DNA from 3 places in the Shigella dysenteriae genome. Region 1 is predicted to be linked to each of the others. Evidence: predicted binding sites of a transcription regulator. Region 1 holds the regulator's gene; each other region holds the start of a gene.
What was found. The regulator LexA, encoded in region 1, represses DNA repair genes until DNA is damaged. The targets are predictions, from matches to a motif close to TNCTGTATGTACATACAGNA.
Positions count from the first base shown of each region.

Region 2: uvrB (excinuclease ABC subunit UvrB) is a predicted target of LexA. The motif match lies at 1,664-1,683, and genes of this name have one in related genera.
Region 3: HUZ68_RS12375 (metal-dependent hydrolase) is a predicted target of LexA. The motif match lies at 2,046-2,065, and genes of this name have one in related genera.

Region 1 is NZ_CP055055.1:190,180-194,449, forward strand. Features, by position in the region: gene plsB (glycerol-3-phosphate 1-O-acyltransferase PlsB) at 1-1,262, opposite strand, end outside; gene dgkA (diacylglycerol kinase) at 1,433-1,801, shown strand; gene lexA (transcriptional repressor LexA) at 1,911-2,519, shown strand; gene dinF (MATE family efflux transporter DinF) at 2,592-3,917, shown strand; gene HUZ68_RS00900 (CsbD family protein) at 4,033-4,242, shown strand.
Region 2 is NZ_CP055055.1:1,587,080-1,591,349, reverse strand. Features, by position in the region: gene uvrB (excinuclease ABC subunit UvrB) at 1-1,589, opposite strand, end outside; gene bioD (dethiobiotin synthase) at 2,168-2,845, opposite strand; gene bioC (malonyl-ACP O-methyltransferase BioC) at 2,838-3,593, opposite strand; gene bioF (8-amino-7-oxononanoate synthase) at 3,580-4,270, opposite strand, start outside.
Region 3 is NZ_CP055055.1:2,590,405-2,594,674, forward strand. Features, by position in the region: gene HUZ68_RS12360 (fructosamine kinase family protein) at 1-525, shown strand, start outside; gene HUZ68_RS12365 (YniB family protein) at 566-1,102, opposite strand; gene hxpB (hexitol phosphatase HxpB) at 1,249-1,917, shown strand; gene HUZ68_RS12375 (metal-dependent hydrolase) at 2,080-2,670, shown strand; gene tcyP (cystine/sulfocysteine:cation symporter) at 2,803-4,194, shown strand; gene ydjO (protein YdjO) at 4,198-4,270, opposite strand, start outside.

The DNA.
Region 1 (4,270 bases):
GGAATCAGCGTAATCGGACGCGTGCCGCCACGCAGCATCGCCTGAATGGTCATCGACAGCGTACCGGTTTTCGGATCCAGCAAACGCCCCGTACGGGAACGACCGCCTTCCACGAAGTACTCGACGGAATAACCACGGCTGAACAGTTCGCCGAGATACTCACGGAAAACGGTGGAATAGAGCTTATTGCCTTTAAACGTACGGCGAATAAAGAACGCCCCCAGACGGCGGAAAATCGGCCCGGCAGGCCAGAAGTTCAGGTTGATCCCGGCGGCGATATGCGGCGGCACCAGCCCCTGGTGATACAGCACGTAAGAAAGCAGCAGGTAGTCCATGTGGCTGCGGTGGCAAGGCACATATACCAGCTCATGACCGTCGTGGGCCAGCTGGCGAACGCGCTCGGCGTTATGGACGTTGATGCCCTGGTAAAGGCGGTTCCAGGTGAAGCCCAGAATACGGTCAGTCAGGCGGATCATCTCGTAAGAGAAATTCGCCGCAATCTCTTCCATCAGCGCAATCGCGTTCTGCTGCGCTTTTTCATGGGAGATTTTTTTGCTGCGCGCTTCATCTTCTACCGCTTTGGCAATGGCGCGGGAGGCGAGCAGCTTATTAAACAGATCCTGACGAGCAGGCAGACGTGGACCCACGGCAGCCAGACGTTGACGGGCAAAGTGCATACGCGCCACGCGCGCCAGTTTCTGCGCGATAGTTTTATCCGTGCCGTGTTCATCCGCCATACGGCGCAGCGAAACTGACGGCGAGAAACGCACAAAACTGTCGCGACCGAGCCACAGTACAGCGAAAAATTTCTGTACGCCGTTAAGCATACGCAGCGGCGGGTTCACTTCGCCTTTTTCACGCCCTGGCGCGCGACCAAACATCACCGATACTGGCACCATCTGCACATCCAGATTTGGGTTGCTACGGTGCAAATCGAGATAGTCGTGGAACAGCTTAATAGACTCTTCTTTCGGCGTGTAATAGGTGAATACACGCGGCCCGCCGTGAATGAACACATAGCGCGGCAGTAGCGTGCCGTCGATTTCCAGCGGCTCTAACGGGTCAGGCAGGTCATGTGCCAGACACTGGGCGCGCAACGTCAGCAAGTCTGCTTTCGAGTTGTACGGTAAAACGTACATAATTGGACGAGAGGTATCCAGCCCCAGTTCCGGGGCAGGATCTGCCGGAATAGACTTGCTTTTTACCAGGATGCTTAATGGTAAATTCAGTAATTTGTAGTAAATTCGTGGCCAGCCGGACATAAACGATGTAAAGCCTCTGGTTAATAATGCAAATGCGCGGCAAGGATAGCAGAAAGTCATGGGAAATTCTGTGGTATCCGCTCATGTTTCGCGCGGCGTTACGCAAACCCGAATCATCGGATTTAACGGTACACTGATATTGACGCTCATAATGTAAAAAGGTTCTTTCAATGGCCAATAATACCACTGGATTCACCCGAATAATCAAAGCTGCTGGCTATTCCTGGAAAGGTTTACGCGCTGCATGGATCAACGAAGCGGCATTCCGTCAGGAAGGCGTAGCGGTATTGTTGGCGGTGGTCATCGCCTGCTGGCTGGATGTGGACGCAATTACCCGCGTGCTGCTTATCAGCTCCGTGATGCTGGTGATGATTGTGGAAATCCTCAATAGCGCCATCGAAGCAGTGGTTGACCGAATTGGCTCTGAATACCATGAGCTTTCCGGACGCGCTAAAGATATGGGATCCGCCGCGGTGCTGATTGCGATTATCGTCGCCGTGATTACCTGGTGCATCCTGTTATGGTCGCATTTTGGATAACCCTTCCAGATTTCGATAAATCTCTGGTTTATTGTGCAGTTTATGGTTCCAAAATCGCCTTTTGCTGTATATACTCACAGCATAACTGTATATACACCCAGGGGGCGGAATGAAAGCGTTAACGGCCAGGCAACAAGAGGTGTTTGATCTCATCCGTGATCACATCAGCCAGACAGGTATGCCGCCGACGCGTGCGGAAATCGCGCAGCGTTTGGGGTTCCGTTCCCCAAACGCGGCTGAAGAACATCTGAAGGCGCTGGCACGCAAAGGCGTAATTGAAATTGTTTCCGGCGCATCACGCGGGATTCGTCTGTTGCAGGAAGAGGAAGAAGGGTTGCCACTGGTAGGTCGTGTGGCTGCCGGTGAACCGCTTCTGGCGCAACAGCATATTGAAGGTCATTATCAGGTCGATCCTTCCTTGTTCAAGCCGAATGCTGATTTCCTGCTGCGCGTCAGCGGGATGTCGATGAAAGATATCGGCATTATGGATGGCGACTTGCTGGCAGTGCATAAAACTCAGGATGTACGTAACGGTCAGGTCGTTGTCGCACGTATTGATGACGAAGTTACCGTTAAGCGCCTGAAAAAACAGGGCAATAAAGTCGAACTGTTGCCAGAAAATAGCGAGTTTAAACCAATTGTCGTTGACCTTCGTCAGCAGAGCTTCACCATTGAAGGGCTGGCGGTTGGCGTTATTCGCAACGGCGACTGGCTGTAACATATCTCTGAGACCGCGATGCCGCCTGGCGTCGCGGTTTGTTTTTCATCTCTCTTCATCAGGCTTGTCTGCATGGCATTCCTCACTTCATCTGATAAAGCACTCTGGCATCTCGCCTTACCCATGATTTTCTCCAATATCACCGTTCCGTTGCTGGGACTGGTCGATACGGCGGTAATTGGTCATCTTGATAGCCCGGTTTATTTGGGCGGCGTGGCGGTTGGTGCAACGGCGACCAGCTTTCTCTTTATGCTGTTGCTGTTTTTACGCATGAGCACCACCGGGCTGACTGCGCAGGCTTATGGTGCCAAAAATCCTCAGGCATTAGCCCGTGCGCTGGTGCAACCGTTGCTGTTGGCGTTGGGGGCTGGGGCGTTAATTGCGCTGTTGCGTACGCCGATTATCGATCTGGCGCTGCATATTGTTGGCGGTAGTGAAGCGGTCCTGGAACAGGCGCGGCGCTTTCTTGAAATCCGCTGGTTAAGCGCTCCGGCGTCGCTGGCGAATCTGGTATTACTCGGTTGGTTACTCGGCGTGCAATATGCCCGTGCGCCAGTAATTTTGTTAGTGGTCGGCAATATCCTCAACATTGTGCTGGATGTCTGGCTGGTGATGGGGCTGCATATGAACGTGCAGGGCGCGGCGCTGGCGACGGTTATTGCGGAATATGCAACATTGCTGATTGGTCTGCTAATGGTGCGTAAAATCCTCAAACTACGCGGAATTTCCGGCGAAATGCTGAAAACTGCCTGGCGAGGAAACTTCCGTCGCTTGCTGGCGCTTAACCGCGATATCATGCTGCGTTCGCTGTTGTTGCAACTCTGTTTCGGCGCGATCACCGTACTTGGCGCGCGACTGGGGAGTGACATTATCGCTGTTAACGCGGTTCTGATGACGCTACTCACCTTTACCGCCTATGCGCTGGACGGTTTTGCCTACGCGGTTGAAGCGCACTCCGGTCAGGCGTACGGTGCGCGCGACGGTAGCCAGTTGCTGGATGTCTGGCGGGCAGCGTGCCGCCAGTCGGGGATCGTAGCGTTGCTGTTTTCGGTGGTCTATTTGCTGGCAGGGGAACACATCATTGCGTTGCTGACGTCGTTAACCCAGATTCAGCAGCTGGCCGACCGCTATCTTATCTGGCAGGTGATTTTGCCGTTGGTTGGCGTCTGGTGTTATCTGCTGGACGGCATGTTTATAGGCGCAACGCGTGCCGCCGAAATGCGTAACAGTATGGCGGTGGCCGCCGCAGGTTTTGCGCTGACGCTCCTTACGCTGCCGTGGCTGGGCAATCATGGTTTGTGGCTGGCGTTAACCGTCTTTCTGGCGTTGCGCGGGCTTTCTCTGGCGGCTATCTGGCGGCGTCACTGGCGCAATGGTACCTGGTTTGCCGCAACGTGACGGTTAAAAATTCTGAATAAATAATCCTAAGCCAAATTGCTGACTACACTTAATCTCACGTTCAGAAGAAAAGTGAACGTACTCTCATTCACAACCTAACGATGAGGTCTTGATTATGAATAAAGATGAAGCCGGCGGTAACTGGAAACAGTTTAAAGGTAAAGTGAAAGAGCAATGGGGCAAACTGACCGATGATGATATGACGATCATTGAAGGTAAACGTGATCAACTGGTCGGTAAAATCCAGGAACGTTATGGTTATCAGAAAGATCAGGCAGAAAAAGAGGTCGTGGATTGGGAAACCCGCAATGAATATCGCTGGTAATTAATCCCTCCTGCCCGACGTGTACAAG
Region 2 (4,270 bases), 1.4 Mb from region 1:
CGCAGGAAGCCTTCTTTGTCAGCGTCGAGGATCGCCACCAGCGAAACCTCCGGCATATCCAGACCTTCGCGCAGTAAGTTGATCCCCACCAGCACGTCGAACTCACCCAGACGCAAGTCGCGGATAATCTCCATACGTTCGACGGTGTCGATATCCGAGTGAAGATAACGCACGCGCTCGCCATGTTCTTCGAGATATTCGGTGAGATCTTCCGCCATCCGCTTGGTCAGTGTGGTGACCAGTACGCGTTCGTTAATTGCCGCTCGCTGACGAATCTCCGAAAGAAGATCATCAACCTGTGTCGCCACTGGCCGCACTTCGATAATCGGATCAAGCAATCCGGTTGGACGCACCACCTGATCCACCACATCGCCGCCGGATTTTTCCAGCTCATAATTACCTGGCGTCGCCGAAACATAGATGGTTTGCGGCGCTAATGCTTCGAACTCTTCAAATTTCAGCGGACGGTTATCCAGCGCTGATGGCAGGCGGAAGCCGTATTCCACCAGTGTCTCTTTACGCGCCCGGTCACCGCGATACATGCCGCCAATTTGTGGAATGGTGACGTGAGATTCATCGACCACCAGCAGCCCATCGGCAGGCAGGTAATCAAACAGCGTCGGCGGTGGCTCACCCGGTCCACGACCAGAGAGGAAGCGCGAGTAGTTTTCAATCCCCGAACAGTAGCCCAGCTCGTTCATCATCTCCAGATCAAACTGGGTACGCTGGGTCAGCCGCTGCTCTTCCAGCAGTTTGTTGTTTTCCAATAGCACTTTGCGTCTGGCGGCCAGCTCTTCTTTGATCTCCTCCATCGCCTGTACGATGCGCTCGCGCGGTGTGACGTAGTGCGTTTTCGGGTAGATGGTAAAACGTGGAATGGTGGAAACAATCTGCCCGGTTAGCGGGTCAAATAACGACAATCGTTCCACTTCCTCGTCAAACAGTTCCACGCGAAGTGCAATGTCATCCGATTCTGCCGGGAAGATATCAATCACCTCGCCACGAACACGGAAAGTACCACGCTGGAATGCTTGATCATTACGAGCGTATTGCAGCTCCGCCAGTCGGCGCAGAATCGCGCGCTGATCGATAATCATACCGACCGTGAGATGGAGCATCATCTTGAGATATAAATCAGGATCGCCCAGACCATAAATCGCGGAAACAGACGCGACCACAACCACATCACGCCGCTCCAGCATCGCTTTGGTGGCGGACAAACGCATCTGTTCGATATGTTCGTTTACCGAGGCATCTTTCTCAATGAAGGTGTCGGAACTCGGTACATAGGCTTCTGGCTGATAGTAGTCGTAGTAGGAGACGAAATATTCCACCGCGTTTTCCGGGAAGAACTCTTTCATTTCGCCATACAGCTGGGCCGCCAGCGTTTTGTTGGGCGCAAGTACCATGGTAGGGCGCTGAAGGTCAGCAATGACATTGGCAATGGTGAAGGTTTTCCCGGAACCAGTCACACCAAGTAACGTCTGGTGCGCCAGGCCATCTTCCAGCCCCTCTTCGAGACGTCGAATCGCCTCTGGCTGATCGCCAGAAGGTTTAAAAGCGGAATTCAGTTTGAACGGTTTACTCATGAGTCGCTACCTGAAGGAGTTGGGCGGGCAGGTATGTAATTTTACTCGTCGTACTTAATTATGCCAACAAATTATACTGGATAAAAAAACAGTTCATCACCATAATATTTCTGTTACAGCGTAAACTCCGCTGTCAATCATGAGCAAAATTTACTCTGTGGCGAGATAAAACTCGGACCTTACCGGGTTATCCCCAAAGCAACGGCTTTTTTAACATTTGTCAAGATGAGTGATGTCAGTTTTATGGCAAGAGATGCCTGTTCAGTGACTGCCATTGCAATTATCTAACCAGTTAAAAAATAAAAGATATTTCTTTGAGCCGTCTTTAACGCCAATTCGCGTGCAAGCCGCGTATTCTCTCGCTTGCCTCGTGTTTTCTAACTCTAATACACATGGTTATCCACAGGAATAGTGGATAACTGTCTGCAGCCCCTATCCCCCGCCGCCTGGGCAATTCCCACATTCGCCGCATGATGCGGAAGTAAAATTTTTTTCGTGATTATTTTAGAATTTAATTGGTTAAATTGCAGTCAATCGAAGACGCGATCTCGCTCGCAATTTAACCAAATACAGGATAGCTACAACAAGGCAAGGTCTATGTACTTTCCGGTTGCCGCATTTTCTGGATTTTCTGCAAGCCAGGGGATCTCTCCCAGCAGCGGCGCGGGAATCATGCGGGTGAGCGTGGTCATATATTCAGCGTGACGTTTTCCCGGAGGCGTGACATCGTTCGCCACCCAACCCGCCAGAGTCAGCCCGGCGTGTTGTATCGCCTGTGCCGTCAACATCGCGTGATTAATACAGCCAAGTTTCACGCCAACCACCAGTATTACCGGCAGTTGTTCCTGTGTTACCCAATCCGCAAAAGTGAAAGTGTCAGAAAGGGGCGTAAACCAGCCGCCAGCGCCTTCCACTAACACCCAGTCAGCCTGTTGTTCAAGCGCGCGTAATCCGGCGCTCATTACCGATGATTCTATCGGCCTGCCCTCTTGCGCGCTGATGATGTGCGGTGAGGTGGGTTCTGCGAAGGTGTAAGGATTTACCGTTGCGTAATCCAGCTGCAGGCTGCTGTTGCGCTGTAACGCCAGCGCGTCACTATTACGTAAACCCTCCGGGGTCTTTTCGCTGCCAGAGGCGACCGGTTTATAACCTGCCGTCCGATAGCCTGCTGCCTTTGCGGCTTGTAAAAGTGCACAACTGGCGACAGTTTTCCCCACTTCGGTATCCGTTCCGGTGACAAAATAACGTTTACTCACGAACAATCACTCCCAAAAAAAGATGATACGTCAGAGGATATCGCCCCTGTTGTTGCGGCCAGGCCAGTTGCAATCGCTGCAACTGTGAACGCGTTAATATTCGCTGGTCGCGCCCTTCATGAAGATGCGTGGCACCGATGCCTTTCAGCGAACGCATGGCACTGAGCGCATCATCAAACCATAGTGTGATGGGCTGAATACGATGTTGATAATGCACGCCGTTCAGCGACTGTTCGATTTCATCTGGCGGTAAAAAGCGATTAGCATGCGGGCGCTCGTCCACCGCCTGCCACGCCTGATGCAGTTCGGGTAACGATCCCTGCACCAGCGTGGTAAACGCGACCACGCCTCCGGGGTGCACCACCCGATACAGCTCGCGGAGTGCCGTGGATAAATTACCGCACCACTGCACCGCGAGATTGCTCCATGCAAGATCGAACGTCGCAGTCGCTAACGGCAGGGATTCGATATCTCCCGCCAGATAATGGTCTGCTGCATCCTTCTGGCGTGCCTGAATAAGCATTGGCGGCGAGAGATCTAACGCCGTCACCTGCACGTGACGTTCCCGCCAATGACGGCTCATCCAGCCAGGTCCACAACCCGCATCCAGTACGTGGGTGTATTTACGCTGTGGGAGCATTGCCAGTAAGACGTCAGCACTCTGGCGCTGTAACTCTGCGTGTTGCTCATAGTGCGCGGCTGCCCGACCAAATGCCGCTGCAATGGCTTGTTTATTAACCGTTGCCATGCAGCACCTCCAGCAGACGGTCGATATCCTGCATTTCATGCGCGGAGGTTAGTGTTAAGCGCAGTCGCGCAGTACCAGCGGGTACGGTTGGCGGGCGAATCGCCGTGACCCAGCAGCCTTGCTGGCGCAGTTTTTCTGCCAGTTGTAACGCACGGCTGTTATCACCGACGATCAATGGCTGGATGGCGCTGCATGAATCAGCAAGCGTAAACGGCAAATCCTGTACTCCGGCACGAAAACGCGTAATGAGTGCCGCCAGTTTTTCGCGCCGTGCATCACCCTCATCACTGCGAATGACCGCCAGTGACGCACGTAATGCCTGCGCCTGAGCGGGCGGCATACTGGTGCTGTAGATAAGATGGCGGGCGAATTGCAGCAGATAATCCGCCACCGTACTGGAGCAAAGCACCGCTGCCCCGCTGACGCCAAATCCTTTGCCAAAAGTCACTACCAGCAATTCTGGTTTTACCTTTTGCAACCAGCAGGTGCCGCGCCCCTGCTCCCCGATAACGCCCGTGCCGTGGGCATCATCGACCATCAACCAGCCATTGTGCTGTTGCGTTACCTGCTGGATTTCCGCCAGTGGCGCACTATCGCCGTCCATGCTGAACACGCCTTCTGTCACCACCAGTTGCTGCCCCGGACAGGGGGAAGCAAGCAGTCGCGCCAGATGAGCG
Region 3 (4,270 bases), 2.4 Mb from region 1:
TTACATCAATGGAGTGACCAACCACAATTTGGCCTCGATTTTGATAACTCGCTCTCCACAACTCCACAGCCCAACACCTGGCAACGTCGCTGGTCAACGTTTTTTGCTGAACAACGGATTGGCTGGCAGTTGGAACTGGCAGCAGAGAAAGGGATCGCTTTCGGCAATATCGACGCCATCGTCGAGCATATTCAGCAGCGTCTCGCCTCACATCAACCGCAGCCTTCTCTGTTGCACGGCGATTTATGGTCCGGCAACTGTGCGCTGGGTCCGGATGGCCCGTACATTTTCGACCCGGCTTGCTACTGGGGTGACCGAGAGTGCGACCTGGCGATGTTACCGCTGCATACTGAACAGCCGCCACAAATCTATGACGGCTATCAGTCAGTATCCCCGCTACCTGCCGATTTCCTTGAACGTCAACCGGTTTACCAACTCTACACGCTGTTAAATCGTGCAAGATTATTTGGCGGTCAGCATTTGGTTATTGCTCAGCAGTCACTGGATAGATTATTAGCAGCATGATATGGGTTGAGGATAATGGCCGCTCCGTGCGGCCTTTTGATTAAATAAACCCAAGCAGAGAAAAGAACACATAACCTGCAGCAATACAAATAACCGGCAGGATATACAGTGAGAAAAACTGTAGGAAAATAGTATGGTGCGGAACAACAATACGTGACTCAATTTGTTCACGCGTTAGCCCCTCTTCCCCTTTGGCTTTTTCCAGAATGAGTTGATCTTCAACACCTTCCCGCAAGAAGCGCGCCTGGCGACTCATCCGGGCACCGGAATCCTGCAACGCCAGTCCGACAAAAATCAGGATGAAAATCACCCAGAACATAGCGTTCACGCCACCATTAAAATTGGGCGTCGGGGAGTTATACCAGAATAGATTCAAAAAAGGCGTATTCGCCTGCATCATATCGATCATGACATGAGTAAAGTCGAGCATGACCGCATTAATGCCTTCCTGGTTTTCCTGTCGGGTATTCATAAATTTCAGCAAAGAAATCAATGTAGAGATCAATGCAGGTATAAAAATCACCCAACCCAAAATCCTTTTCAAAACAGCAATGCGTCCAGCTTGTTGATACGTCATGAGTTCTCCTTGATTAAGACGCGTCGTTTCACTTAGTTTACCTGTAGATATCTGTTTTCGCCCATTCTTTAAAGGCGATATGATAGGCGCTTAATCATAAGCACGGCTTAATACCTTACACATAATGCTCTAAAGGAGAGGTTGTAATGTCAACCCCGCGTCAGATTCTTGCTGCAATTTTTGATATGGATGGATTACTTATCGACTCAGAACCTTTATGGGATCGAGCCGAACTGGATGTGATGGCAAGCCTGGGGGTGGATATCTCCCGTCGTAACGAGCTGCCGGACACCTTAGGTTTACGCATCGATATGGTGGTCGATCTTTGGTACGCCCGGCAACCGTGGAATGGGCCAAGCCGTCAGGAAGTAGTAGAACGGGTTATTGCCCGTGCCATTTCACTGGTTGAAGAGACACGTCCATTATTACCAGGCGTGCGCGAAGCCGTTGCGTTATGCAAAGAACAAGGTTTATTGGTGGGACTGGCCTCCGCGTCACCACTACATATGCTGGAAAAAGTGTTGACCATGTTTGACTTACGCGACAGTTTCGATGCCCTCGCCTCGGCCGAAAAACTGCCTTACAGCAAGCCGCATCCGCAAGTATATCTCGACTGCGCAGCAAAACTGGGCGTTGACCCACTGACCTGCGTAGCGCTGGAGGATTCGGTAAATGGCATGATCGCCTCTAAAGCAGCCCGCATGCGTTCCATCGTCGTTCCTGCGCCAGAAGCGCAAAATGATCCACGTTTTGTATTAGCAAACGTCAAACTCTCATCGCTGACAGAACTCACCGCAAAAGACCTTCTCGGTTAATGACCAGGGGCAGTGATCACGCTGCCCCTGGTTCTTTATCTGAATTTGCATTCAACTGACGGATTAATCGTCAATTTAAGAGAAAGAGTTACACCGTCACCACTTCCGTGCACTGTATAAAAATCCTATACTGTACGTATCGACAGTTTAGTGAGTTTTATCATGACGGCGGAAGGTCACCTTCTCTTTTCTATTGCTTGTGCGGTATTTGCCAAAAATGCCGAGCTGACGCCCGTGCTGGCACAGGGTGACTGGTGGCATATTGTCCCTTCCGCAATCCTGACGTGTTTGTTACCGGACATCGATCACCCAAAGTCGTTTCTTGGGCAGCGATTAAAGTGGATATCAAAACCGATCGCCCGCGCTTTTGGGCATCGTGGTTTTACCCACAGTCTGCTGGCGGTATTTGCGCTGCTGGCAACCTTTTACCTTAAGGTTCCTGAAAGCTGGTTCATTCCGGCTGATGCGCTACAAGGAATGGTGCTGGGTTATTTAAGCCACATACTTGCCGATATGCTGACACCCGCCGGTGTTCCCCTGCTCTGGCCATGCCGCTGGCGTTTCCGCTTGCCTATCCTGGTTCCCCAAAAGGGTAACCAACTGGAACGTTTTATCTGCATGGCATTATTTGTCTGGTCGGTATGGATGCCCCATTCATTACCCGAGAACAGCGCTGTTCGTTGGTCATCGCAAATGATCAATACCTTGCAGATCCAGTTTCATCGGCTTATTAAGCATCAGGTTGAATACTAAAAAGGCAAAAATCACCTTTCTGGAATAAGCAATTCCATTTGAATATAAGAGCCAGCTCACAGTTCTGTTAATCTTGCGCCAACACTATGACTGCTACGCAGTGATAGAAATAATAAGATCAGGAGAACGGGGATGAACTTTCCATTAATTGCGAACATCGTGGTGTTCGTTGTACTGCTGTTTGCGCTGGCTCAGACCCGCCATAAACAGTGGAGTCTGGCGAAAAAAGTGCTGGTGGGTCTGGTGATGGGTGTGGTTTTTGGCCTTGCCCTGCATACCATTTATGGTTCTGACAGCCAGGTACTTAAAGATTCTGTACAGTGGTTTAACATCGTTGGTAACGGCTATGTTCAACTGCTGCAAATGATCGTTATGCCGTTAGTCTTCGCCTCTATTCTGAGCGCGGTTGCCCGTCTGCATAACGCATCTCAGTTAGGCAAAATCAGTTTTCTGACCATCGGTACGCTTTTGTTTACCACGCTGATTGCGGCGCTGGTCGGTGTGCTGGTCACCAACCTGTTTGGTTTGACGGCTGAAGGTCTGGTTCAGGGTGGTGCAGAAACTGCACGTCTGAACGCCATCGAAAGTAACTATGTTGGTAAAGTCTCTGACCTGAGCGTTCCGCAGCTGGTCTTGTCCTTTATCCCGAAAAACCCGTTTGCCGATCTGACCGGAGCCAATCCGACGTCAATTATCAGCGTGGTAATTTTTGCCGCATTCCTCGGTGTAGCTGCGCTGAAACTGCTGAAGGATGATGCGCCGAAAGGTGAACGCGTCTTAACCGCTATCGATACCCTGCAAAGCTGGGTGATGAAACTAGTTCGCCTGGTCATGCAGTTGACCCCTTACGGCGTTCTGGCACTAATGACCAAAGTGGTTGCAGGTTCTAACCTGCAAGACATCATCAAACTGGGAAGTTTCGTTGTCGCGTCCTACCTCGGTCTGCTGATTATGTTTGCAGTGCATGGCATTCTGCTGGGCATTAATGGCGTGAGTCCGCTGAAGTACTTCCGTAAGGTATGGCCTGTGCTGACGTTTGCCTTTACCAGCCGTTCCAGTGCTGCGTCTATCCCACTGAATGTGGAAGCACAAACGCGTCGTCTGGGCGTTCCTGAATCCATCGCCAGTTTCGCCGCCTCTTTCGGTGCGACCATTGGTCAGAACGGCTGCGCCGGTTTGTATCCGGCAATGCTGGCGGTGATGGTTGCGCCTACGGTTGGCATTAACCCGCTGGACCCGATGTGGATTGCGACGCTGGTCGGTATTGTTACCGTTAGCTCCGCAGGCGTTGCCGGTGTCGGTGGTGGTGCAACTTTCGCCGCACTGATTGTGCTGCCTGCGATGGGCCTGCCAGTAACCCTGGTGGCGCTGTTAATCTCCGTTGAACCGCTTATCGACATGGGCCGTACGGCGCTAAACGTTAGTGGCTCGATGACAGCTGGCACGCTGACCAGCCAGTGGCTGAAGCAAACCGATAAAGCCATTCTGGATAGCGAAGACGACGCCGAACTGGCACACCATTAATTCTTATGCTGGCAACGGTCCGTTTTGTATAGGGGCCGTTGCCTTACTTTTTAAATGTTCCATCGCGGCGATGCAT